3 regions of the Pseudoalteromonas sp. KAN5 genome follow, and region 3 is predicted to be linked to each of the others. Evidence: predicted binding sites of a transcription regulator. Region 3 holds the regulator's gene; each other region holds the start of a gene.
The links. The regulator sigma-54, encoded in region 3, starts transcription at its own class of promoters, with help from an activator protein. The targets are predictions, from matches to a motif close to GTTGGCACGNNNNTNGNNT.

Region 1 (7,897 bases), 1.2 Mb from region 3:
AAAACCCCGTTTCGAGTCGTAATTACATTATGGAAAAAGCCAACGTACAGTTTAAGTCAGTAAACTTTATGCGTGGTCGTAGTATTCAAAACGCAGTGGTAATTTTAGATGAAAGCCAAAACTTAACCGCTTCGCAGCTAAAAACGATTATTACCCGCTGCGGTGAAGGCACTAAGCTGATTTGCTCTGGTAACCTTGCACAAATAGATAGTAATTACTTAACCCCAGTAACGTCTGGTTTAACTTATATTGTGGAGCGTTTTAAAAACTTTGAGGGCAGTGCCACGGTTAACTTAAATGGCGTGGTAAGAAGTCGCTTAGCTTCATTTGCAGAGGAAAATTTATAGCTTGCACTGGTTCACTTGGCTCGCTAACCTAACTTGTAAATTAGCGTCAAGTGACGGGCTGTAGATTGAACTTTCTACCTTTAAAACATTACTACCGTTCATTGGCAGTGGCACTTATTGTGCCATTGCTGGTGGCTTTTCTATTGTGTCTTCATTTATACAATATTAAGTTGGACCGAGCTGTTGCTAAACGTGAAGCTGATTTTACTAATCTAGCGGCACAAGTTGAGCATGCGATGAATGCTGCTAATGATTTATTGAGCACTTTGTTCTCACAATATGAGCAACCTCTTTCTTATCAATTTGATCAACAATGGCTTGCAGATATTGATCAGCAAACCAATTATTACTATCGGAAAATCCCTGACGGTGGTGGTGAAATTGTCGGTCAGGGTAAATTTGCTTCTACGGCCAATGTAGTCACCCAATGGCAACAAGTTATTGCACTTGGTCCCGCTTTTAATACGGCATTATCGTTAATTCAATCATTAGCTGCAGTTGCTTATGTGAATGAACAAGGTTTTGCATATATAAAGCGTCGTCATGATGGGGATAGCTTAATGTTAACCCACGTACTTGATGGCCATTTACTCCCTAAATTTGTTGATAACTCATTGTCATCAAGTGCGATAATCGAAATTGCGGGTAAACACTATTTTTCAATCGGGCGCGCGCGCGAGCAAGGCAGTGAAGATTACATTATTTTAATTTATGACTTGGCTGCGGTTTCTAGTTGGCTACACAAAATATCTCCAAGCAATGGTGAATATATCTTTTTAAACAACGATAAAAATATCATTGCAAGTTCGTTAAATGAGATTAAAGGTGTGCCGCTGGCAGAGTATTGGCCTATGGCGAGTCTTACGAATAGCTCAATATCAAAGGGCGCTGGACTTAGTAATATCACTTTTGTGCAAGCGCAAAAGCAGCTGCCTATTTATGCTGGCTACTTTGAGTCTCATGCTGAATTAATTTCCCCTATATTGATAGAGGTAGGCATTGAACTGATTTTTTTATGTGTGTTTTTAGTAATGATGTTCAGTACGTTATTGTGGTTGAGTCAGCGTATTTTTGTAAAACCGATGACTTACTTGATGTCGTACCTTGAACAAAATGAGGTGCACTACAAAACCCGTTCAAATTACCAAATACCCACTAACTGGCAGCCATGGTTTAGCAGAATAAAATGGGTGCTTAGTAAAAATCAGCAGTTGGTTGACTCCCTCCAGCGAGCTAATAGTGAACTTGATGAACAAGTTAAAATAAAAACACGAGAACTCGCGCGCAGTTATGAAGCCAAAGAACGGCATTTAGCCTTGTTAAATACTATGTTGAATAGTGTGCCTGATCTAATTTATTTTAAAAATATTGATGGTTCATTTTTAGGCTGCAACCGTGCTTATGAGCAATATATTGGGGTTGAGCAAGGGCAGCTAGTTGGTCATCAGCTGTGTGATATTAGTGATGATAGTGGCCAAATCAGTGAGCTTGAGCAACAAGTATTACAAACTAAAACGAAAGCTGAACAACGTATTGAAACCGCTAAGCAAACATTTCAATTAACAATAGCGCCATTCTATAACGAACAAAATCAACTTTTGGGGTCAATGGGGATTGGCCGCGACATCACAGCTCAGCAAGATGCATTATTGGCATTAAAGGCCTCAGAATCTAAGTTTCGCAGTGCGATTGAGTATGCTGCCAATGGGGTGATTTTATTGTCACTTGAGCATACGGTATTACAGCTGAACCGGACTGCTCGAAAGATTTTTGATATTGATAAAGCATCCTCAAATTTGTCATTAGAGCAGTTATTCTCACAGCAGCAATGGCAAGAAATAGCGGTGTTATTAGCGCTATTACTGAACGAAAAAAAGAAAGTGTACCACCTTACATTAGGGCAACAAGAGCTCAATCTTTGGTGGCAATTGAGCGTATCTTTAGTGTGGGATGAACAGCAAGCCCCTTATTATTACGTCATTCATATTCAAGATGTGAGTGATTTAACGCAAGCTAAGCAGGATGCCGAGCGTGCAACTGAGGCTAAAAGTCGTTTTATTGCTAATTTAAGCCATGAAATCCGTACACCACTTAATGCGGTGACAGGCTTGATTGATATGGTTGTGCAACAAGGTTTAACTACTCAGCAGCAGCAACATGCGGCGCAAGCAAAAAATGCTGCGCAAAATTTATTAACTATGCTTAACAGGATGCTTGATTTTGCACGTAGTGAGAATAACCAAGTGCAATTAGATTTGGTTAACTTTGAGTTAGTTGCGCTTGTAGATAGTTGTGAAAGTGTATTAATCGGGCTTTGCCAGCAAAAAGGCCTCACTTATAATATTGAGGTTGACCCGTTAATCGCCCCGCAGCTGATTGGTGATCATATTCGCTTGCAACAAGTACTCGGTAATTTGTTGACGAATGCGGTGAAATTTACCCAGCACGGCACTATCACACTGACAATAACAGCCCATGATATAGCTAAAACACAGCAAACACTGTGCTTTACGGTAAAAGATACTGGGGTTGGTATTGATAAAGCTGATCAAAGTCGATTATTTGATGCATTTACACAAGGCGATGAATCGCTCACTCGAGCTCATCAAGGCGTGGGGTTAGGGCTTGCGATTGTTAAACATGAACTCGCATTAATGGGCGCAGAAATTAACGTAGTCAGTGATAAAGGCCAAGGCAGTGAGTTTTTCTTCACAGTGACGTTTTCGCTTGAGCAGCAATCAACAGCGCGTAGTTGGCCAAATACATTGGTTATACATTCTTCTCGGGGGATTAATTTACCCAAAGCGTTACAGCCTCTGCAGCAGCTACGTTATTGTATGTTATCTGAATTTACAGATACAACAGACCTTGCGGCGGTGCAGCGAATTATTATAAATGACTTTGATATAACTAGCATTATAGAGTGGCCTAATATAAAAACGGCGTTGCTGAAAAATAACACCCAGTTATATGTTGTTAAAAATGATGCCGATATCGAGCTTCCTAGCAGCCATAATACGCATAGTGTCAGTGTTAAAAGTTCTGCCCTTGTACAACGGCTACTACAGCTCAACGAAGGTGATACGCCTGATACTGCAACATCAGCAGTAACCATTGATGTTGCTGGGTTACTCGTATTAGTGATTGATGATAATCAGTTAAACCTCGATATTATTAGCAATGTTTTAAGCCAAGCATATATTAATGTTATGACCGCAAATTCGGCGATGGCTGGAATTGCTTTAGTAGAACAAGTAAAACCTGATTTGATCCTGATGGATGTCCAGATGCCAGAAGTGGATGGCTTGCAAGCAACGACCTTATTGCGACAACGTTATAATAAGCAACAGCTACCTATTTTTGCGCTTACGGCGCACAGTGAGTTGGCTGATGAACAGCGTTCATTCGCAGCCGGTATGAATAAGCATCTCACTAAACCTGTTATTGCGGCAGCTTTATTAGCGGCAATCAATGAGCTTAAAACATCCCAGTTTATATTTTTTGATCGTTCTTTTGCATTAGCTCAATTCTCAGGTGATAATACTTTACTACAGACTATGTTGGATAAGTTTGCTCAGTTATGTGATAGTCATATACAGCAATTGCAAGTTTCTACTGAGCTTAGTGCCTTGGAACGATTAGTGCATACCATCAAAGGTGTGTCAGGAAATCTCGGATTTAAGCGTCTTAGTGCGGTTGCTCAGCAATTAGAAACTGAACTGCAAAAATCGCAAAGTGTAGAGCAATTAGACTTGACTCAACTTGTGTTCGAATTAGAGCAAATAAATAGATACATTCAACTACAGGGATCAGCAGATGTTGAAGAAAGCTAAAATACTGATCGTTGATGATGACCCATTAAATCGATTAGTGTTAGAAAAAACATTGGCGAGTGATCATGAAATATTTTTGGTCGAAAGTGGCGAAAAAGCCTTAACGTTTGTTAAATCAACCGAAGTTGATTTAATTATTCTCGATATTGTGATGCCGGGAATTGATGGGTATGACGTTTTAATTCAGTTAAAAGAAAATCCGAGTACGCAAACGATCCCTGTCATTTTTATTTCAGCTAATACTAGCCATGATGATGAAGCTAAAGGGTTTGAATTAGGGGCGATGGATTATATTGCTAAACCATTTAGCACGGCTATCGTGCGTGCCCGGGTACGTAATCAGTTACTGATCAAACAAAAGAATGATTTGCTTGAAATGCTAGCGTCAATTGATGGTTTGACGGAGATCCCCAATCGTCGCTATTTAGATGAAAATCTTTCGCGAGAATGGCGCCGAAGTCGCCGTGCAGGTACGCCATTATCGGTGTTATTAATGGATATAGATCACTTCAAACGTTATAACGATTGTTATGGTCATCGTGCTGGGGATGATTGTCTCAAGCGAGTGGCACATGCGTTAGTTACTGCATGTGAACGTGGTAGTGACTTTGTTGCTCGCTATGGTGGAGAGGAGTTTGCCGCTGTATTACCTAATATCAATCAACAAGAAGCATTGGTGTTTGCTAATAAGCTTAGAAGTGCTGTAAATGCTCTCAAGATACCGCATAAAGCCTCACTTAATGCTGAGCACATTACCATTAGTATCGGTATTGCTACCACTGAGTTTGGCCAAGTGTATGCTGAGCATACCTTGCTTGAAGAAGCTGATCTTGGTTTATATGAGGCGAAAGATACTGGGCGGGACAGAATTGTTGCTCGAGTTATTGCCGCAAGTGGTAAAAGTGAGTCATTACTGTAACTAAAGAGTGAATGTTTGTTCACTCTTTAGTTGATTTGAGCTTAAATAGCGTTAAGAGAATTATAAATACTATCACCCACACCAATTAACTTGTCGTTTTTAAAGACAAGTGGCGTACATTCATCTTTTGTCATTTTTCCGTCAGAGTGGATGCTGTGCGTTGCATAGAATAATACTTGGTATACATCATCTTCTTTTTTTAATAACTCTGTAAATTCAGGGGTTTTTAATTGGCTTAAAACACTCTGATAGCTGGTATCTAACGCTAGTGATGCAATTTTTTCACGATTCGCTTGATGATGTTTTTCCCAGCTTGAATTATTACCGGCCCAATGACTTTCTGCTTCGCCGTCTGATACGGCAATCACGCAGCCGGTTAAAAAAGGAGCTGTTAGTGCGGCAATTAAAAGTACTTTTTTCATTATTTAATCCTGATACTAAATAGTGTTTATTAATTTTTTATTTAGTAGCAAAGAATCTGCCAATATTTTTACTTATTAAAAATCATATGGTTAGTTGTTTTTTGCAAGGTGGAAAACTGTATTTAACCACCTTGCATAGTGTTAAAGGCTAAAATTTAGTTTATTACACCAACCTATTTAAGCTTTCGCCTTGGCTAAATGCACTGATATTTAGGCTCACCTGTTTCACTAAGCGAATAATTGACTCCTCGCTTGCCCATGCTATATGGGGAGTTAAAATTAAGTTGTCGCCACGATAAACGGCTAATGGGTTATTCTCTGCCGCAGGCTCTTTGGTTAATACATCAAATCCAGCTCCTGCTATTTGTTTATTAGTCAATGCCTGCGCTAACTGTGCTTCATTAACAATCCCACCGCGGGCAGTGTTAATTAAAATGGCGCTTGGTTTCATCATTGCCAGCTCTTCGCTGCCAATTAGATCTCGGCTTTCATCCGTTAATGGACAATGAATACTGATAATATCTGCATTCTTTATTGCCTGATAAAACTCCGTGCGGCCTTCTCTTGGCTTATCACCTTTGCGCTCACTGATGATCACATTTGCACCAAACGCCTTTGCAACATCAGCAACGGCTTTGCCAAGCGAGCCATAACCGATAATAGCGAAGGTTTTATCGCCAATATCATTAAAGCTATAATCCAAACGACAGAACATGTCGCTTTGTTGCCAAAGACCTTGTTGACAGTCAGCAATATAGCGGTGGGTGTTACCGAGTAAGTTGGTGATCAACGCAAAAGTATGTTGAACAACTGAAGGCGTTGAGTAGCCCGCAACATTAGTCACAGCAATACCAAACTCTTTAGCGGCTGCTAAATCAACATTGTTAGTGCCAGTTGCAGCTACACAGATAAGCTTCAACTCTGGAAGTTTTGCCAGCGTTTCACGATTAAGCACCACTTTATTGGTGATCAACACCTGAGCTCCGCTACTGTGAGCTAATACTTGTTCAGGGCTAGTTAGCGGATAGCTGGTGAAATTACCAAGCGTTTGAAAAGGCTCAAGTGATGTGCCTGCTAATGTGGCAGTATCGAGAAGGGTAATATTCATGCGCTTTCCTTATTAAATAAAATGATTTTAATGCTTGACCTTGGTGTGTACTCTAAGGTTTATACTAGGCATCAGTTGCTAATACTCTTATTGGAGACACAGGTGAAAATAGGTGAGTTTGCTAATCAATTAGGTGTCTCTACAGATACTCTAAGATACTATGAAAAACATAATTTGTTAACGCCATCGAGTCGAACTGGGGCAGGTTACCGTGATTACGATGAAACCGCATTAAAACAAATGGAGTTTATTTTACGCGCTAAGAATGTTGGTTTTAGTTTGTCAGAGATCAAAGAATTATTGCAAATTAAGTTTAAAAAGCACCAGCACTCATGCCATGAAGTGAAAAATTTAACAATTCAAAAACGTGATTTAGTCGCAAAACGTATTGCTGAATTAACACGCTTTCATAAATCATTATCGATACTGGCTGACAGGTGCTGCGGCGGTGAAGAGCCTGCCGATAATTGTTCGATATTAACCACGTTGGAGGACATAGATGGACTTACTCAATAATTTTTGGCAGCTATTTCTATTATCAGCTCCTTGGCTAATGCTTGGCTTGCTCATTGCTGGGATATTAAATGTGTATTTACCGGCAAATTTCTTAAATACCCATTTAGGTAAAGAAGGTTTTTGGACCACAGTAAAAGCGGCTTTAATTGGCGCACCAATGCCTTTATGTTCGTGTGGTGTTATTCCTGCGGCGATAGGTCTCAGGCGAGCAGGCGCTTCAAAAAGTGCTACGACGGCGTTTTTAGTTTCAACGCCTGAAACAGGGGTTGATTCGGTGTCAGTATCGTATGTGTTATTAGGCCCATTTATGGCGATTATCCGCCCCATAGCCGCAATATGCAGTGCCATTGTGGCAGGTGTGTTAGTAGGGCGTGACACTGATAAGCAGCACCTAGAATTAGAGCCTGAAGTTAAAAGCAGTTGCTGCACCGCGAAAGCAGCAGCGTCAGAAACTAAAGCAAGTTGCTGCGCACCTAAACAGGTAGATCCAGAAATTAAAAGTAGTTGTTGCGCGTCAAAACCGGCAGCGCCTACAGCTGAAACCAGTTGTTGCGATACATCAAGCGTTGCAGCGCCAAGCCAATGGCAAAAGATGCGCCAAGCACTGAGCTTTAGCTGTAACAAGCTATTATCCGATACTATGGTGTGGTTAATGATTGGTTTATTTTTTGCGGCATTAGTACAAACATATGTGCCAGAATCCTTTTTAACACAGTGGGGTAGCGGTATTCTCGCTATGTTAGTGGTGATAT
Region 2 (7,897 bases), 160 kb from region 3:
TTTTATGCGGCACTAGCTCAGTTGGTAGAGCGCGACCTTGCCAAGGTCGAGGTCACGAGTTCGAGCCTCGTGTGCCGCTCCAATCTTTATCTAATATCAAAAAAAAAACATGCCAAGGTCGAACTAAGTCATAAGCAGTTCGAGCCTCGTGTGCCGCTCCAATCTTTATCTAATATCAAAAAAAAACATGCCAAGGTCGAACTAAGTCATAAGCAGTTCGAGCCTCGTGTGCCGCTCCAATCTTTATCTAATATCAAAAAAAAACATGCCAAGGTCGAACTAAGTCATAAGCAGTTCGAGCCTCGTGTGCCGCTCCAATCTTTATCTAATATCAAAAAAACATGCCAAGGTCGAACTAAGCCATAAGCAGTTCGAGCCTCATGTGCCGCTGGATTCTCTTCTAAGTGAATATTCATCTTTTATTTATTAAAACCGCCACAAATAAAAGAAGTTAATAGTTTTACTTAATCAGCTGTTGGAGTAATGCTTTTCTGATAGCTGATAGCTGATAGCTGATAGCTGATAGCTTTATATTTGCCCTTGCAATGTCACAACAATACGTCTTGCGCCACCATGATCACGATGCTCACCTAAATAAACTCCCTGCCAAGTGCCTAGTTGTAAGCGCCCTTGATTAATTGGAATAGTCAGTTCACAACCTAAAACACTGGATTTAATGTGAGCAGGCATGTCGTCATCGCCTTCATAGTCATGGCGGTAATAAGGTTGGCACTCGGGGACAAATTTATTGAAATGGCTTTCCATATCCATACGAACCGTTGGATCGGCATTTTCGTTGATAGTTAAGCTTGCTGAAGTGTGCTGAATAAAAAGATGTAATAAGCCAATTTGATAATCAGCTATTTCAGGTAGTTGGCTAATTATTTCATTGTCAATAATATGAAAGCCTCGTGAGCGAGGCTTCAGTTGGATGGTTTTTTGTAACCAGCTCATAATTTGTCGAAGCTAACTTCTATGTTGGCATTACCCGCATCTGAGGTAAATGGCATAAGTATTTTTGCGCCTTCACTTTTATGAGTAATGGTATGGCCCTTACCTGACACAACAATCGGGGTTGCCATATCAAAATCATAGCCTTTTTCACCAAGTAGGTTTTTGGCACCACCTGTTACCATGTTGGTAATTTCTCCTACCATATCGGTAACTTCTTCGTTGATTGAATCAGGGCGTTCACCTAGCATGCGTTCCATAATTGTTAGTGCAAGGTTTTCATCAAATGTGATTGAAAATGACCCTTTAGTTTGTGGTCCTACCATGCCAATTAATCCAGAAACATCGCCACAGGCAATTTCATCTTTTTTAATTTTTGGCTTTCCTGGCTTTAGCTCGGTTTGTGCCATTGTGCTGAGCACGTTCAACAAAGATGATAAAAAAGGATTGATGAACTCTACATTCATTGTTGTTTATCCCTCGAATTGAGCAGTTTTACTGCGGTTATACATTAAAGTGTAGTGACTTATTTTAGCTCTGCACTTAATTATTCTTTACATTGGCCACATTTACCATGGGCTTCAATTGTTTGCCCAGAGACGATAAAGCCACTTTCTGCAGCAAGACTGTTAAGTTCGTGCGAAATTACACTTGAATGTAGTTCTTTGACAAAACCACAACTGTCGCAAATTAATAGTTGTACTGGGTGAATATGATCAAAATGATGGCACAGCATAAATGCGTTAGTACTTTCGATTTTGTGGATAAAACCAAGTTCAGCTAAAAAGTCTAAGGCGCGGTAAATAGTGGCTGGTTTTGCTCCAGATTCGGTCAACTTGAGTTGCTCTAATAAATCATAAGCGCCTACACCGCCTTGAGCAGTTGCTAATAGGCGAAATACTTTTTCACGGATGGGTGTAAACCGCGCGCCGCGATTATCACACACTTGCTTGGCTTTACTAACGAGTGATTCTATATTCATCTTCATCTTATCCTTACGCTACCCGCGATATACTAACATACTGTATTGTAGTTGCAGTGTTTTTATTCAACAGTTTTATTCTAGAAGTGGCTATGGTCTATTGTGGTCATTATGGCAAGTTTGAGTGTTTCACAGTGTCGCTTACTTATGGGTATTATCAATACTGTTTTGATGACTTGTAATACTAATTACACGTAGCTTAAGTATAAATCACAGCATTTATGATAACTGTTAATTGTGGAATTAATATCATCATCAGTTGCTACGCTATAACGCTATAAGTTAAACCTAAGCATCAGTATTTTCGTGCAAGACGTTATTGATGAGAGGTATCCATAAAAGAGCGTAATTTAACTGATAAATGGAATTAAATATATTTCATTGATTTAATTATTGAAATATCGTTAAGTGTTATCTAGTTTTACACTATAGGTTTTTTAATTTAAGGAATAAAAATGAAGCTTAAAAGTATTGTTTTATCTGCGTTACTTCTTTTTGGGGCTGTGGCTTGCGTAGAACCTAGTTATGATAGTGATAAAATAAGAGTTGTTGAAGTTACAGAGCATGATTTTGAGTTAAATGGGCAAAGCGCTGTAACTATATTTGTTGGTGAAAAAAACACCCCTAAGTTTAGTTTTACAATTTTAAAAAGTGACTTGAAAAAAGGAACGTTGCTGCAGTCCACCTCTAACAGTGAACCAAATCTAGCCGTAAGTGCTAGTGTTGGCTCAGAATACTATACTCAGTCAGCGGATTTTGATACATCAGCGACTGTACAGATTGTAGAGCTAGATAAAACTAATAAAATTGCGAAAATAGCTGTCGGGGCTAAATTAGTTAATCCTAAAATTAAAAATTACACTGAGCTTGCTGTGACTGTTGTGGAAGTCAGCGGTGTGAATTACGATTATTTAGTTAAGTAACCTCAGCCACGATAATAAATCTTAATCGAGCCATTTACAGCTATCACTCGAGGCTTGCAATTGGCTCACTGCTTATCATTGAAGCAGCCTCTCTACTTGTGTAAAATACAGCGCTTTTTACGTGGCTAATGGTAGCGACTAATTAACCTGAGGATTTTACTTTGAATAGACGTTTTTCCGTGGCACCTATGCTGGATTGGACTGATCGCCATTGCCGTACTTTTCATCGTAAAATGACAAAACACGCGGTGTTGTATACTGAAATGGTGACAACTGGGGCCATTTTATTTGGCCGCGGTGATTATCTACATTTTAATCATCATGAAAACCCGGTTGCTTTGCAATTAGGTGGCTCTGATCCAGACGCGTTAGCTAAGTGTGCAAAGCTTGCTGCTGAGCGCGGCTACGATGAAGTCAACCTTAATGTTGGTTGTCCATCAGATCGTGTTCAAAATGGTCGTTTTGGTGCGTGTTTAATGGCTGAGCCACAACTGGTTGCTGAGTGTGTTGCGGCCATGAAGGCAGAAGTTAATATCCCAATTACGGTAAAAACACGTATTGGTATTGATGAGCAAGATTCGTATGAATTTTTATGTGCATTGATAGAAGCTAGCCATAACGTTGGCTGTGACGATTTTATTATTCATGCTCGTAAGGCATGGCTAAGTGGTTTGAGCCCGAAAGAAAATCGCGAAGTACCGCCACTTGATTACCCACGAGTTTATCAATTAAAGAAAGACTATCCACAACTTGACCTGAGCTTAAATGGTGGTGTTAAAACGATCGCTGATAGCCTTGCCCATTTAGCGCATATTGATGGCGTAATGATAGGTCGTGAAGCTTATAGTAATCCATTTATTTTAAGTGAAGTAGACGAAAAAATTTATGGTGAAAGTGCATGCACTTTGTCTCGTCATGATGTGGTGCGTGCTATGTATGATTATATTGAAGATGAAATGCGCCAAGGTGCTAACTTTTGGCATATTGCTCGCCATATGCTGGGGATTTTTCAAGGCCAACCCGGTGCGCGAGGTTATAGACGCCACCTTTCAGAACATGGTCATGGCAAACAGGCTGATTTGTCAGTGATGGATAAAGCACTTAGTTTTGTTCCCGAATAGCAGTACCTTTTTAAATTAAAAAGCCACTTTTTAGTGGTTTTTTTGATCCTAAATAATGGTTAAAAAATCATTTTTTTAGTCAAATTAACTTATGCATATTCATTTCAGAGTCAGTTTAGTCTTCACTTTTTAAGTGTATCCTTTTGTTTTTTATTGTTTAAATTTTAATTTTTGTCACTTGGCACAAGTCTTGGAATCACCTTGTTGTAATCACCCATAATCAACAGGAGAAAATCATGGGCTTAATTAATCGTGTTAATGATCTAATTCAATCAAACCTCGTTGCTGTGTTAGATAAAGCAGAAGATCCAGAAAAACTACTCAACTTATTAATTCAAGAAATGCAGCAAGCATTGGATGAATGCCGTACTACTGCCGCGACAATACTCTGTGAACAAAAAGCGTTACAGCGCCAGCAAACTGATAAAAAAACGTCGATAGCACAATGGCAAGCAAAGGCTGAGTTAGCGGTCACTAAGGGGCGTGATGATTTAGCCACTGCAGCACTTAAAGAAAAGCAACGTGTTGCAACTGAGTTAGCTGCGATTGAACCAGAGCTTGTTAAATTATCAGATTCATTAGCGAAGTTACGTGATGACGCGCAGCGTTTACAAGACAAACTGAGTGCGGCTAAAGCTAAACAACGTAGCTTGGCGCAGGTTCATCATGTTCTAAATGCTCGTGTGCGTGTTAATCAACAATTAAATAGCGATAAAGTTGCGCATGCACTTGCACGCTTTGATGTTATTGAGCAGCGTGTGGAGTCAATTGAAGCACAAGTTGACGCCTATGATGTAACGGCAAAGCAGCATTCAACTGCAGAGCAGATAGATGCATTAGTAAAAGATGAAGCGTTAGATAAAGAGCTTGCAGTGCTTAAAGCTAAATTGCAACAAACCGCTTAGGAGTAATAAACAATGAATACATTTAATCATGCTCGTTGGAGTAAAGATCCGTTAAATAAAAAAATATCGGGTGTATGTAGTGGTTTAGCACGCAGGTTCGACTTTCCTATTTGGGCGACTAGGCTTGCTACAATCGTGCTTTTTATTCAGTTTCCTGTTTTTATAGGTGCAGGTTACTTAATTGCTCATTGTTGTTTAGATAATAAAGTGCACTAGGGAAGAGCCATGAAAATTATTGCATTTTGCTTATTGGTTGTGTTGTGCATAGCATTTAACCCATTTGAAGTAGGGCGATTTGATTCATGGCAGCTACCGCTATGGATTGCAGACTTAAGCTGGGTTGGTATTGAGTTATTTGGTGCATTAGTGGCGGTGATCGTTGTAATCGCTTTGGTTGCGCTGGTGAGTGTTGGCTTGCTTGGTGCGGGTCTCATTGTAGGAGTTGGTGTGATATTAGCCTTGCTTTTTGGTTCTTTAATGATTGCTTGGCCATTATTGCTTATCGTTTGCTTGTGTTGGCTTGTTGCGGATAACCAAAAAGTGGCTTAATTTGGGCCACTGAAATAATCTTAAATGCTAATTTAGCTGACTATTTTTTCGTAAATATGCTAAATTTAGCACTTAAACTTGATTCTCATAACAAGGATCGAAATGTCTCTTAAGCCATTACTTACTTTGCTCTCATCTGCTATTTTTGCAATAAGCTTTTATTCTTCCGAGTTATTTGCTCATACAGGACACCAACATGAAACTGTAAATAAAGTGGTTGTTAGCAATGCTCAAGTGCGAAATTTTTTACCTGGAAGTAAATCCAGCGCTGGCTATTTAACACTAGTAAATCATGGTGATACAACCATTGAGCTAACAAAAGTGACTCTTGATGGCATGGGGCGTGTTGAGGTTCACGAACATCAACATGTTAATGGTATGATGAAAATGCAAAAGGTAGATATGCTACAGATCAAGGCTCATCAACAACTCGATTTTAAGCCTGGTGGTTATCATTTAATGGTTTTTGAGCCTGAAGAGCCATTAAAAATAGGGCAAGAACTCAAACTCACGCTATATTTTAGCAATGGAGATCGTGTATTTACTCAAGCAACGGTGGTTTCATTAGAGAGCCAAATTGAAGAAGTGCCACAATCTCAGCAGCATACACATCACTAGGAGGTTAAATGTCACAGCATAAAGGGAAAATTATCACTGGGCTAATAGTAGTCTTTATTATTTTTTATACCATATCGGTTTATTGGAGCGTTGAACCAAGTCGCGTAAATGTAATTACTCAAGCAAAGCAAGAGGCGCAGTTGCGTGGAGAGAAATTTGTTACCGGCTATACAACCACCTCAGCGTTGATTAATGTTGCGACTACCTTATTAAATAAACCGGGCGGTTACTTATCGAATGATATGATGCCGCCAAGTGTGTTGATGGACAATATGCCGGCATGGGAATACGGTGCACTTGAAATGACTCGCGATTTAGCACTGTCGATGCGTAAAGATTTTAGCCGCTCACAGTCACAGTCAACCGAACATGAAGCTTTAAAAAAAGCGCAACCACAATTTAATATCAGCTCAGAAGCCTGGGCATGGCCAAGTGCTGAAAGTGAATATCAAAAAGGTATCGATTTTTTAATTGTGTACCGAACTCAAATAGCCGATCAAAATGCTCGAGAGAGCCAGTTTTATGCACGTGCTGATAATTTACGTGGCTGGTTAAAGGAGGCTGAAAAGCGCCTCGGTAGTTTAAGCCAGCGTTTAAGTGCCAGTGTTGGTCAAGAGCGCTTAAATACCGATTTAGCCGGTGATAAAGAAGCGCATCAAGCAACTTATGCCCCATTACAAAACCAAGTGAAAACCTCTTGGTGGAAAATTGATGATGTATTTTATGAGTCACGAGGAGCTACTTGGGCTTTATTACATTTTTTGCAAGCAGTGGAATATGATTTTGCAGATGTATTAGAGAAAAAGAATGCGCGAGTAAGCTTACAGCAAATTATACGTGAACTTGAGGCAACGCAAGAAACAGTGTGGAGTCCTATTATTTTAAATGGCAATGGCTTTGGTTTTGTTGCAAATCATTCATTAGTAATGGCAAATTATATCTCAAGAGCCAATGCGGCTCTTATTGAACTTAGCGAACTTTTAGCACAAGGATAAAACATGAAAAAGTACTGTTTAGCTGCCGCCCTTTCTATGGCCTGTTTAGCACCAGCGGCACACGCTGATACTTTATTAGGCTTATATGTTGGTGTTGATGGCTGGCAATCTGATAACTCAGGTAGCTTTGCTGATCAAGGCAATATGCAAGATTTTGATTTTGAAGATGAAACCTTCACTAGCTATTATGCGGCGCTTGAACACCCAATTCCGTTAGTACCAAACATTAAATTAAAGTATACCGAACTTGAGCTCAATGGTTCTGCACTTCTTGATGAAAGCTTTGTATTTGGTGGCACTACGTTTACTACAAATACTCAAGCCAACACCATCAGTGACTTATCACATATCGACTATATTCTTTACTATGAGATTTTCGATAATGACTTAGTGTCTATTGACTTGGGTGTGAATGCTAAGCAGTTTGATGGCGATATTATTGTTTCGGGTACTTCAAACGGCCAAGCAACAACTGAGACAGTAGATTTTTCAGGCTTTGTACCACTTGTTTATGGTCGTGCTGAAGTAGGCTTACCATTAACCGGATTAAGCGTATTTTTTGAAGGCAGTTTATTAGCGATTGATGATAGCAAAGTGCAAGATTACCAAGCGGGTATTGCGTGGGCTTTACTTGATAACCTTGCGATTGATTTAGATATCAAAGCGGGCTACCGTCAAATGACTTTAGAACTAGATGATATTGATGATCTATATACTAATATCGATGCATCAGGTCCATTTGCAGGCGTACAAATTCACTTCTAATTTGTTAGCTTTTACGTGGCACTGTTATTTATTTGCGTGCCACGTTACTTCAAACTCCTCTTCAAGCGCACTGCTTAATAATTGTTTA
Region 3 (7,897 bases):
GCTAAAGAGGTTCGTTACGACGTTGCCAAGCGCTACTTAACCTTAATTGGCGATGCGCAGGTTACTCAAGCAGGGCAAAAAATTAATGCTAAAAGCATTACCTACGACATGGACCAACAGCTTATCAGCGCCGAAAAAGGCGAAAGCTCAAATGATCGCGTGCACACTATTTTAGTACCGGTAAGTAACAAAAAAGACAAATCTAAAGGCCAGCCATGAGTACATTAAAAGCTGAATTTTTAGCTAAAAGCTACAAAGGTCGCCAAGTTGTCAAAAGTGTAGGCTTAGAAGTTACCGCCGGCAGCATTGTTGGCTTACTGGGCCCAAATGGTGCGGGTAAAACCACAACCTTTTATATGATTGTAGGCTTAGTGCCTAGCGACAAAGGCAAGATCAGTATAGATGACAACGACATCACCTTACTGCCAATGCATAGTCGCGCTCGCTTGGGGATTGGTTACTTACCGCAAGAGTCATCAATTTTTCGTAAATTGACTGTTTATCAAAATTTGATGGCTATTTTAGAGACCCGAAAAGACCTTAAAAAACAAGCAAGAGAAGAAGCTCTTGACAGCTTACTTGATGAATTTAGCATTCAACATATTCGCGACAGCCAAGGTATGGCCCTATCTGGCGGTGAACGTCGTCGTGTTGAAATTGCCCGTGCATTAGCCGCAGACCCAAAATTTATCTTGTTAGATGAGCCTTTTGCTGGTGTTGATCCAATTTCAGTGTTAGATATAAAGAAGATTATTGAACACCTTAAAAACCGTGGTATTGGCGTGCTTATCACCGACCATAATGTACGAGAAACTCTTGATGTTTGTGAAAAAGCCTACATAGTTTCTCATGGGGAGTTAATTGCATCAGGCACACCTGAGCATGTACTCGCCGACCAAACAGTTCGCGATGTTTACCTAGGTGAGCAATTTAGGCTATAAAGCCACACTTGGCTAAGCATCTGCTAAACTTAACAATGACAACAATAAAAGGATTGTTAGAGATACATGAGGCAATCACTCCAGCTGCGCATGGGCCAGCAACTTACAATGACACCGCAACTGCAACAAGCTATCCGCTTATTGCAGCTCAGCACATTGGATCTGCAGCAAGAAATTCAAGAAGCGTTAGATAGCAATCCGTTACTAGAGCTAGAAGAGCATGAGTATTCAGACGACACGGCGGGCAAGAATGAGCAAAAGCAAGATAACGACGACTTAACCGTTAGCGCCTCAGCAGATGACAAGCCCAGCGAATACGAACAAGAAAGCAGCGAAGCACTCACCAAAGAAACACTCAGTGATGAAATGGCGATGGATGTCACATGGGATGAGTACATGAGCGCTGCACCAAATAGCTCAGCAGGCCCAATGCCAGAGGACGAATCTATATATCAAGGCGCCTCAACAGAAACCTTGCATGAATATTTAATGTGGCAGCTACAGCTAACTCCATTTAGCCCTACAGATGAAGCAATAGCCATTGCAATTGTTGAGGCCATTGATGACTCAGGTATTTTAACGCTTAGCTGTGAAGACATTGTAGAGAGCTTAAATCAAGGCAACAACGAAGAAGAAATCGAACTTGACGAAGTACAAGCGGTTTTAAAACGTATCCAATTATTTGACCCTGTAGGCATCGCGGCTCGCAGTCTACAAGAGTGTTTATGTATTCAGCTAAATCAATTTGATCCGGCAACCCCTTGGATTAATGAGACAAAAATGATTTTAACTGATCATATCGATTTATTAGCTAGTCGCGACTATCGCACTTTGATGAAAAAGACTAAGCTTAAGGAAGATGAACTAAAAGAAGTGATGACTCTGATCCACAGCCTAAATCCAAAGCCTGCGGATACCATAGTACGAGAAGAGTCAGAATACGTTATTCCTGACGTATCAGTGAAAAAAATTAAAGGCCGCTGGGTGGTTGAACTTAATCCAGACAGCATGCCAAAAATCAGAGTGAACAGCCAATATGCAGCTATGTCGCGCTCAGTAAAGTCGAGCACTGATAGTCAGTTTATTCGTTCGCATCTGCAAGAAGCTAAATGGTTTATAAAAAGCCTAGAAAGTCGCAATGACACATTGCTCAAAGTAACCAATTGCATCGTAAAACAGCAGCAAGGTTTCTTTGAACATGGCCCTGAAGCCATGCGACCTATGGTACTCAATGACGTTGCTGAAATGGTAGAGATGCATGAGTCAACAATTTCTCGTGTAACTACCCAAAAATACATGCATACCCCGCGTGGTATTTTTGAGTTAAAGTATTTTTTCTCAAGCCATGTTAGCACTGAAAATGGCGGCGAATGCTCATCGACAGCTATTCGCGCACTAATCAAAAAACTGATTAGCGCAGAAAACTCAGCGAAACCATTGAGTGATAGTAAAATTGCAGATATATTGGCAGAGCAAGGTATCAAAGTAGCTAGACGGACTATTGCAAAATACCGCGAGTCACTGGCTATTCCACCGTCAAATCAAAGAAAGAGTTTGATTTAAGGCGTAAAATCAAAAAAGGAAAATGCTTATGCAACTAAATTTAACTGGTCGTCACGTAGAAATTACTGATTCATTAAGAGACTATGTAAACAATAAGTTTGCGAAGCTTGAGAGGCATTTTGATCACATCAACAATGTCCATGTTATTCTTGACGTAGAAAAGCTAAGCCAAAAAGCAGAAGCCACCATCCATGTCAGTGGTGCTGAGTTATTTGCTTCAACTGAACATCAAGACATGTATGCAGCCATTGACGGACTAATCGACAAGCTCGACCGTCAAGTAATCAAACACAAAGAGAAGCACGCTCGACACTAACACTATGAAATTAAGCTCACTTATTTGCCAGGACTGCAGTAAAACTGCGGTCCTTTTTAATAGCAAAAAACGGATCATTGAATTTATCAGCCAATTGGCTCATGAACAACTTCCTCAGCTATCACAACAAGAAATCCTCGATGCATTACTCGCTAGAGAAAAACTAGGTAGTACTGGTATTGGTCGTGGCATTGCCATTCCTCATGGTCGAATGAGTGGTATTGAAAATCCACTAGCAATCATTTTAGTGAGCGAAACGCCTATTAATTTTGACGCAATTGATAATCGCCCTGTGGATCTGTTTGTCGCTCTCATCGTACCAGAGGGTGATAGTCAACTTCATTTAAAGACGTTAGCCACAATTGCTGATAAACTTAACGACAAAGATTTTTGTAAACAACTACGTAGCGCGAAAACAGATCAAGATTTATATCACGTTATTGTTGAGCAATCGTAAGTCATACCTCTTGCGTTAGTGATCTATTATGGCGGTACAAAGTAGTTCAATAACAAGGAAAAATTATGACAGGTAGTTATTCTGTACACATAATTTTTAATAACGTTAATGAGTTATTTAACCAGCTAGAGTGATCATGTTTTTAATAAAATTGCTATTAAGTGAAGGAGAGTTTACATGGAGTTAATCATCATCAGTGGGCGCTCTGGCTCAGGTAAATCGGTTGCCCTGCGTGTAGTTGAAGATCTTGGTTATTATTGTGTCGATAATATCCCTGTAAACTTACTGCCTTCATTAGTTCGTAGTGTCTCTGATAATTACGACAAAATTGCTGTTAGTATTGATGTTCGTAACTTACCCAAAGAACAAGAAGAATTTAACGACATTCTTGAGTACTTACCCGGCTTTGCCAATCCAACATTATTTTATTTAGATTGTGATGATCAAACACTGATCAAACGTTTTTCTGAAACGCGCCGTTTGCATCCACTTTCTTTAGATTCATTGCCGCTTGATTTAGCCATCAAACAAGAAAAAGTATTACTTGATGTGTTAACAACACGTGCTGACTTTATGTTAGATACCACTGATCTAAGTGTCCATCAACTTGCCGAGACGATTCGCGAAAAGATTTTAGGTAAAAAAGATAAAAAGCTAATTATCACCTTTGAATCGTTTGGCTTTAAACATGGTATTCCAAAAGAAGCGGATTATGTATTTGACGCGCGCTTTTTACCTAACCCGCATTGGGAGCCTGAGCTAAAGCCACTGACAGGTCTTGATCAACCAGTTAAAGATTACTTAGCCAGCCACAGTATTGTGCAAAAATTCACTTGGCAGATCCAAACCTTTGTACAAACCTGGTTACCGCACTTAGAACGTAATAACCGCAGTTATTTAACCATTGCAATCGGCTGCACAGGTGGCCAACATCGTTCGGTTTATTTAGCGCAAACCATTGGCGAAAGCTTTTCAATGAGCCACAGCAATGTAAAAATTCGCCATCGCGAGCAAGAATAACAACCACTGTTACAGTAAGGAATGTGGATGCGCTTAGAAGATACATTTTTAATAAAAAACAAACTTGGATTACATGCCCGCGCAGCCAGTGTATTAGCACAGTTAGCCGTGCAGTTTGATGCCAGTATCACACTTCACCAAGATGACAAACAAGCCGCTGGCGACAGTGTTCTAGGCCTAATGTTATTAGAAAGCAGCCAAGGTAAAGAAGTTAAAGTTGTGTGTGAAGGGCCCGATGCCGAACTCGCACTTGCTGCTATTGGAGAGCTGATTGCGCACCGCTTTAACGAGCAAGAATAGTCCATAGTCAGCACAATAAAATTACGTTAAACTTAATAAGCTACTGGTCAACGCAACCAGTGTAATTATCAAAGTTTCATCCCACCAATTAAATGTATTTATTATTTAAGGACGCCAATGCCAGAAGCTTTTGAACAAGATTACCCACTACAACAACTAAAGCAAGTGACCAAGTCACTTAACAGTGGTCAATTTGTTCAAGTAAGGCGTATGTTGGCAAAAACAGCTCCCTGTGACACAGCTTTACTACTAGAATCATCGCCGCATAAAATTCGTACCTTGCTCTGGCAACTGGTAGATCCAGATGTACAAGGTGATGTACTCGAAGAGCTTTCTGAAGATGTTCGCCTAGGGATCATTGCCCAAATGGCGCCAGAGCATATTGCTGCGGCGACCGAAGACATGAGTCACGATGACTTAGGGGAAGTATTACGTAGCTTACCTGACACAGTCTACCAAGACGTTGTCAGCGCCATGGATAGCCAAGACCGTGAGCGGGCAACTCAAGCGCTTTCCTATCAAGAGCGCTCAGCTGGCGCATTGATGAATACCGATACGGTCACTATTCGTCCCGATGTCACTATTGACGTGGTACTGCGCTACTTACGCTTACGTGGCGAACTGCCTGAAGGCACTGATGACCTTTATGTGGTTGATAAACACAACTGCTTTTTAGGCGCAATGTCGCTCACCACGCTACTCACCAACTCGCCGGATAAAGTTATTCGCGAATTAATGGACGAAGATTGTGAATCAATCCCTATTTCCATGGATGAAAGTGAAGTAGCCCAATTGTTCGAACGCCATAACTGGATATCTGCACCTGTTGTTGATGATAACGACCACCTGCTGGGCCGGATCACCATCGATGATATCGTTGACGTTATCCGTGAAGATGCAGAGCACAGCTTATTGAGCTTAGCGGGTCTTGACGACGAAGAAGATACCTTCGCCCCAGTATTAAAAAGTTCGAAAAAGCGCTCAGTATGGCTTGGCGTTAACTTATTAACCGCGTTGCTCGCTGCAATTGTAGCAAGCTTCTTTGAAAACACCTTAGCGATTCTACCGATCCTAGCTGTACTCAACGGGATTGTGCCCTCAATGGGTGGCGTAGCTGGTAGCCAAACACTTACTCTAGTGATCCGTGGTATCGCTGTAGGTCATATTAACCAAACTAACCAACGCTTTTTACTAATGAAAGAGCTCGCGATCGGCGCTATAAACGGCATGGTATGGTCAATTTTAATAGCAGGTGTAGTCGCACTATGGCAGTGGGACTTTAAACTCGGCGGCGTACTCGCCTTTGCCATGTTTATGAATTTAGTCGCAGCAGGCGTCGCCGGCGCAAGTATCCCACTACTGTTAAAGAAAATGAAAATAGACCCTGCACTAGCTGGTAGTGTAGTGTTGACTACTGTAACTGATATTGTAGGCATTTTTGCCTTTCTCGGCACCGCAACTTGGTTGTTAGTCTAGATAGGAATAGAGGTTCTAGAAGCTAGGTTTTAGGCCCTAGTATCTAGTCGCTTCCCTAGAACCTAGCGCCTTTTAAGCGCGGCATAAAGCCGCGCCTACAATAAACCCAAACATCGGTGCAAACCTGTAGCCGCGAGCTTACCTCGCGCAGGTTTATACTCACCACCGAAAATAAAAGTCACGGGCTACGCATCCTAGCACCTTTTACTTTACACCTTCGCGGCTAAAGCCAGCTCCGACAAAAACCACTTTTTACACAAAGAGAAGACAATGAGAGTAAATGAGAAGACATACCCATTTATATCTTTCTCTTAAGCGCAGCGCCTCTTAACCTCTTTGTGAATAAATCACTTAAATCTTTCTCTCGGGATACCCGAGCCTACAAACAATTTTTACCACAAAGAGCAGCGAGGCGCTTCGCTACACAGAGAAAAAGCAGCGGGTAACGGCTGCGGGCTACGAATCCTAGCCCCTAGTCACTTCCCTAAAGCCTAGCGCCTTTTAATAACTTTTACCTTACACCTTTAGTGGCTAAAGCCGACCGCTTATAGCTTATATGATACTAATTTAGTTTTGAGATATTCTATGGGAAGGTTATAAGTGCATGCTCTGCGTTTAAAAGTAGCATGCACTTATAATTTTTCGGTATTTAACATCCTAGTAAATTCCTTATAATTTAAAGCCCGCTCCTTGTTGCTTTGGCTTCACTCCTTGTTGCCTTATCCATTAACTGCTTCCATTGCTGTGCCGTCCACAGTGGCGTAACACTGACTGTTCTTCCTTGTTGGTTTTTCCTTAATATGTTGTCCATAATATTTCTCCTTGCCATAAGGCTGCCCATCCTTGTTTTATTGAACATTGCGCGCTTAACGCCTAGCAATTATATAAATTGCATGAATTAAGCCTGGAATATACCCCAGCAATGTTAACAAAATATTAATCCAAAACTGTATCCCTAAGCCCACTTGTAAAAAAACACCCAGTGGCGGGATCAATACTGAAAATATAATACGAATTAAGTCCATATTGTTTACTCCATAAGAAAGCCCAGCCTAGCTGGGCATTCTTGACTTATAGATTATTCAGCGACGATTGTTAACTCATCAATCACATCACGAACATCTTCAGCATTTTTGGCAATTTTCACCGCAAGCTGTTTTTCAGCTTCAGATTCAACAGTACCTTTGAGTGTAACTACACCTTTATCGGTATCAACGTCGATATCAGTACCACCTACTTCAGAGTTGAACAAGAAACGAGTTGTGATAACAGTACTGATTTTAGCGTCAGTTAAGTCACTTTCAGTGCTATCAGATTTCATTTTCTTGTTTTTGGCTTCGACATTTTTAACAACCGTTAATTCGTTATCAACATCAGTTACGCCATCAAGGCTTAATACAAGCTCTTCGGCTAGCTCTTTATCAAGCTCACTTTCAACTTTACCAGTGAGTACAACTTTGCCATTTTTTACATCAGTGTTAATGTCAAAATTGTTTAAGTTAGTGTTCATTAGAAGAACTGTTTCTGCCTTACCATCAATCCAAGCATCTTTACTTTCATTTTCCCAGCTACTTGCTTGAGCACCCATTGCTGTTGTACCAAGAACTAACGCTGCAATAATAGATTTGTTAAATGTTTTCATAATCTTTCTCCTTTTGATTAAAGACAATATGATTAATGCGAACATCAGGCCAACATTTAAAACAATAAAAATCAGAGTGTTACAGAATAAATGTGACAACAGTGTGTTTTGTCTTGGTAATAATTTACCGACTATTCGGTAATTTATTCTGGTCGTTGCAAAATTAACTATTTAATAACATT

Region 1: a site for sigma-54 is predicted at 5,567-5,585, ahead of KAN5_RS11260 (DUF3192 domain-containing protein). Genes of this name have one in related genera too.
Region 2: a site for sigma-54 is predicted at 4,155-4,173, ahead of KAN5_RS17350 (PspA/IM30 family protein). Genes of this name have one in related genera too.

What each region holds. Positions count from the first base shown of each region.
Region 1 covers NZ_AP025589.1:2,515,386-2,523,282, reverse strand. Annotated here, with positions in the region: gene KAN5_RS11275 (PhoH family protein) at 1-347, shown strand, start outside; gene KAN5_RS11270 (ATP-binding protein) at 413-4,180, shown strand; gene KAN5_RS11265 (diguanylate cyclase) at 4,164-5,099, shown strand; gene KAN5_RS11260 (DUF3192 domain-containing protein) at 5,141-5,521, opposite strand; gene KAN5_RS11255 (D-2-hydroxyacid dehydrogenase) at 5,685-6,629, opposite strand; gene zntR (Zn(2+)-responsive transcriptional regulator) at 6,732-7,145, shown strand; gene KAN5_RS11245 (SO_0444 family Cu/Zn efflux transporter) at 7,129-7,897, shown strand, end outside.
Region 2 covers NZ_AP025589.1:3,862,609-3,870,505, forward strand. Annotated here, with positions in the region: tRNA gene KAN5_RS17320 (tRNA-Gly) at 7-82, shown strand; gene KAN5_RS17325 (secondary thiamine-phosphate synthase enzyme YjbQ) at 529-954, opposite strand; gene KAN5_RS17330 (chemotaxis protein CheX) at 951-1,418, opposite strand; gene KAN5_RS17335 (transcriptional repressor) at 1,499-1,933, opposite strand; gene KAN5_RS17340 (hypothetical protein) at 2,389-2,856, shown strand; gene dusA (tRNA dihydrouridine(20/20a) synthase DusA) at 3,045-3,977, shown strand; gene KAN5_RS17350 (PspA/IM30 family protein) at 4,214-4,882, shown strand; gene KAN5_RS17355 (PspC domain-containing protein) at 4,895-5,098, shown strand; gene KAN5_RS17360 (hypothetical protein) at 5,108-5,431, shown strand; gene KAN5_RS17365 (copper chaperone PCu(A)C) at 5,534-6,049, shown strand; gene KAN5_RS17370 (DUF2333 family protein) at 6,058-7,044, shown strand; gene KAN5_RS17375 (TIGR04219 family outer membrane beta-barrel protein) at 7,048-7,809, shown strand; gene KAN5_RS17380 (TIGR03899 family protein) at 7,834-7,897, opposite strand, start outside.
Region 3 covers NZ_AP025589.1:3,705,431-3,713,327, reverse strand. Annotated here, with positions in the region: gene lptA (lipopolysaccharide transport periplasmic protein LptA) at 1-219, shown strand, start outside; gene lptB (LPS export ABC transporter ATP-binding protein) at 216-941, shown strand; gene KAN5_RS16490 (RNA polymerase factor sigma-54) at 1,008-2,504, shown strand; gene hpf (ribosome hibernation promoting factor) at 2,533-2,820, shown strand; gene ptsN (PTS IIA-like nitrogen regulatory protein PtsN) at 2,825-3,277, shown strand; gene rapZ (RNase adapter RapZ) at 3,455-4,297, shown strand; gene KAN5_RS16470 (HPr family phosphocarrier protein) at 4,325-4,597, shown strand; gene mgtE (magnesium transporter) at 4,715-6,073, shown strand; gene KAN5_RS16460 (YqaE/Pmp3 family membrane protein) at 6,940-7,098, opposite strand; gene KAN5_RS16455 (BON domain-containing protein) at 7,152-7,715, opposite strand.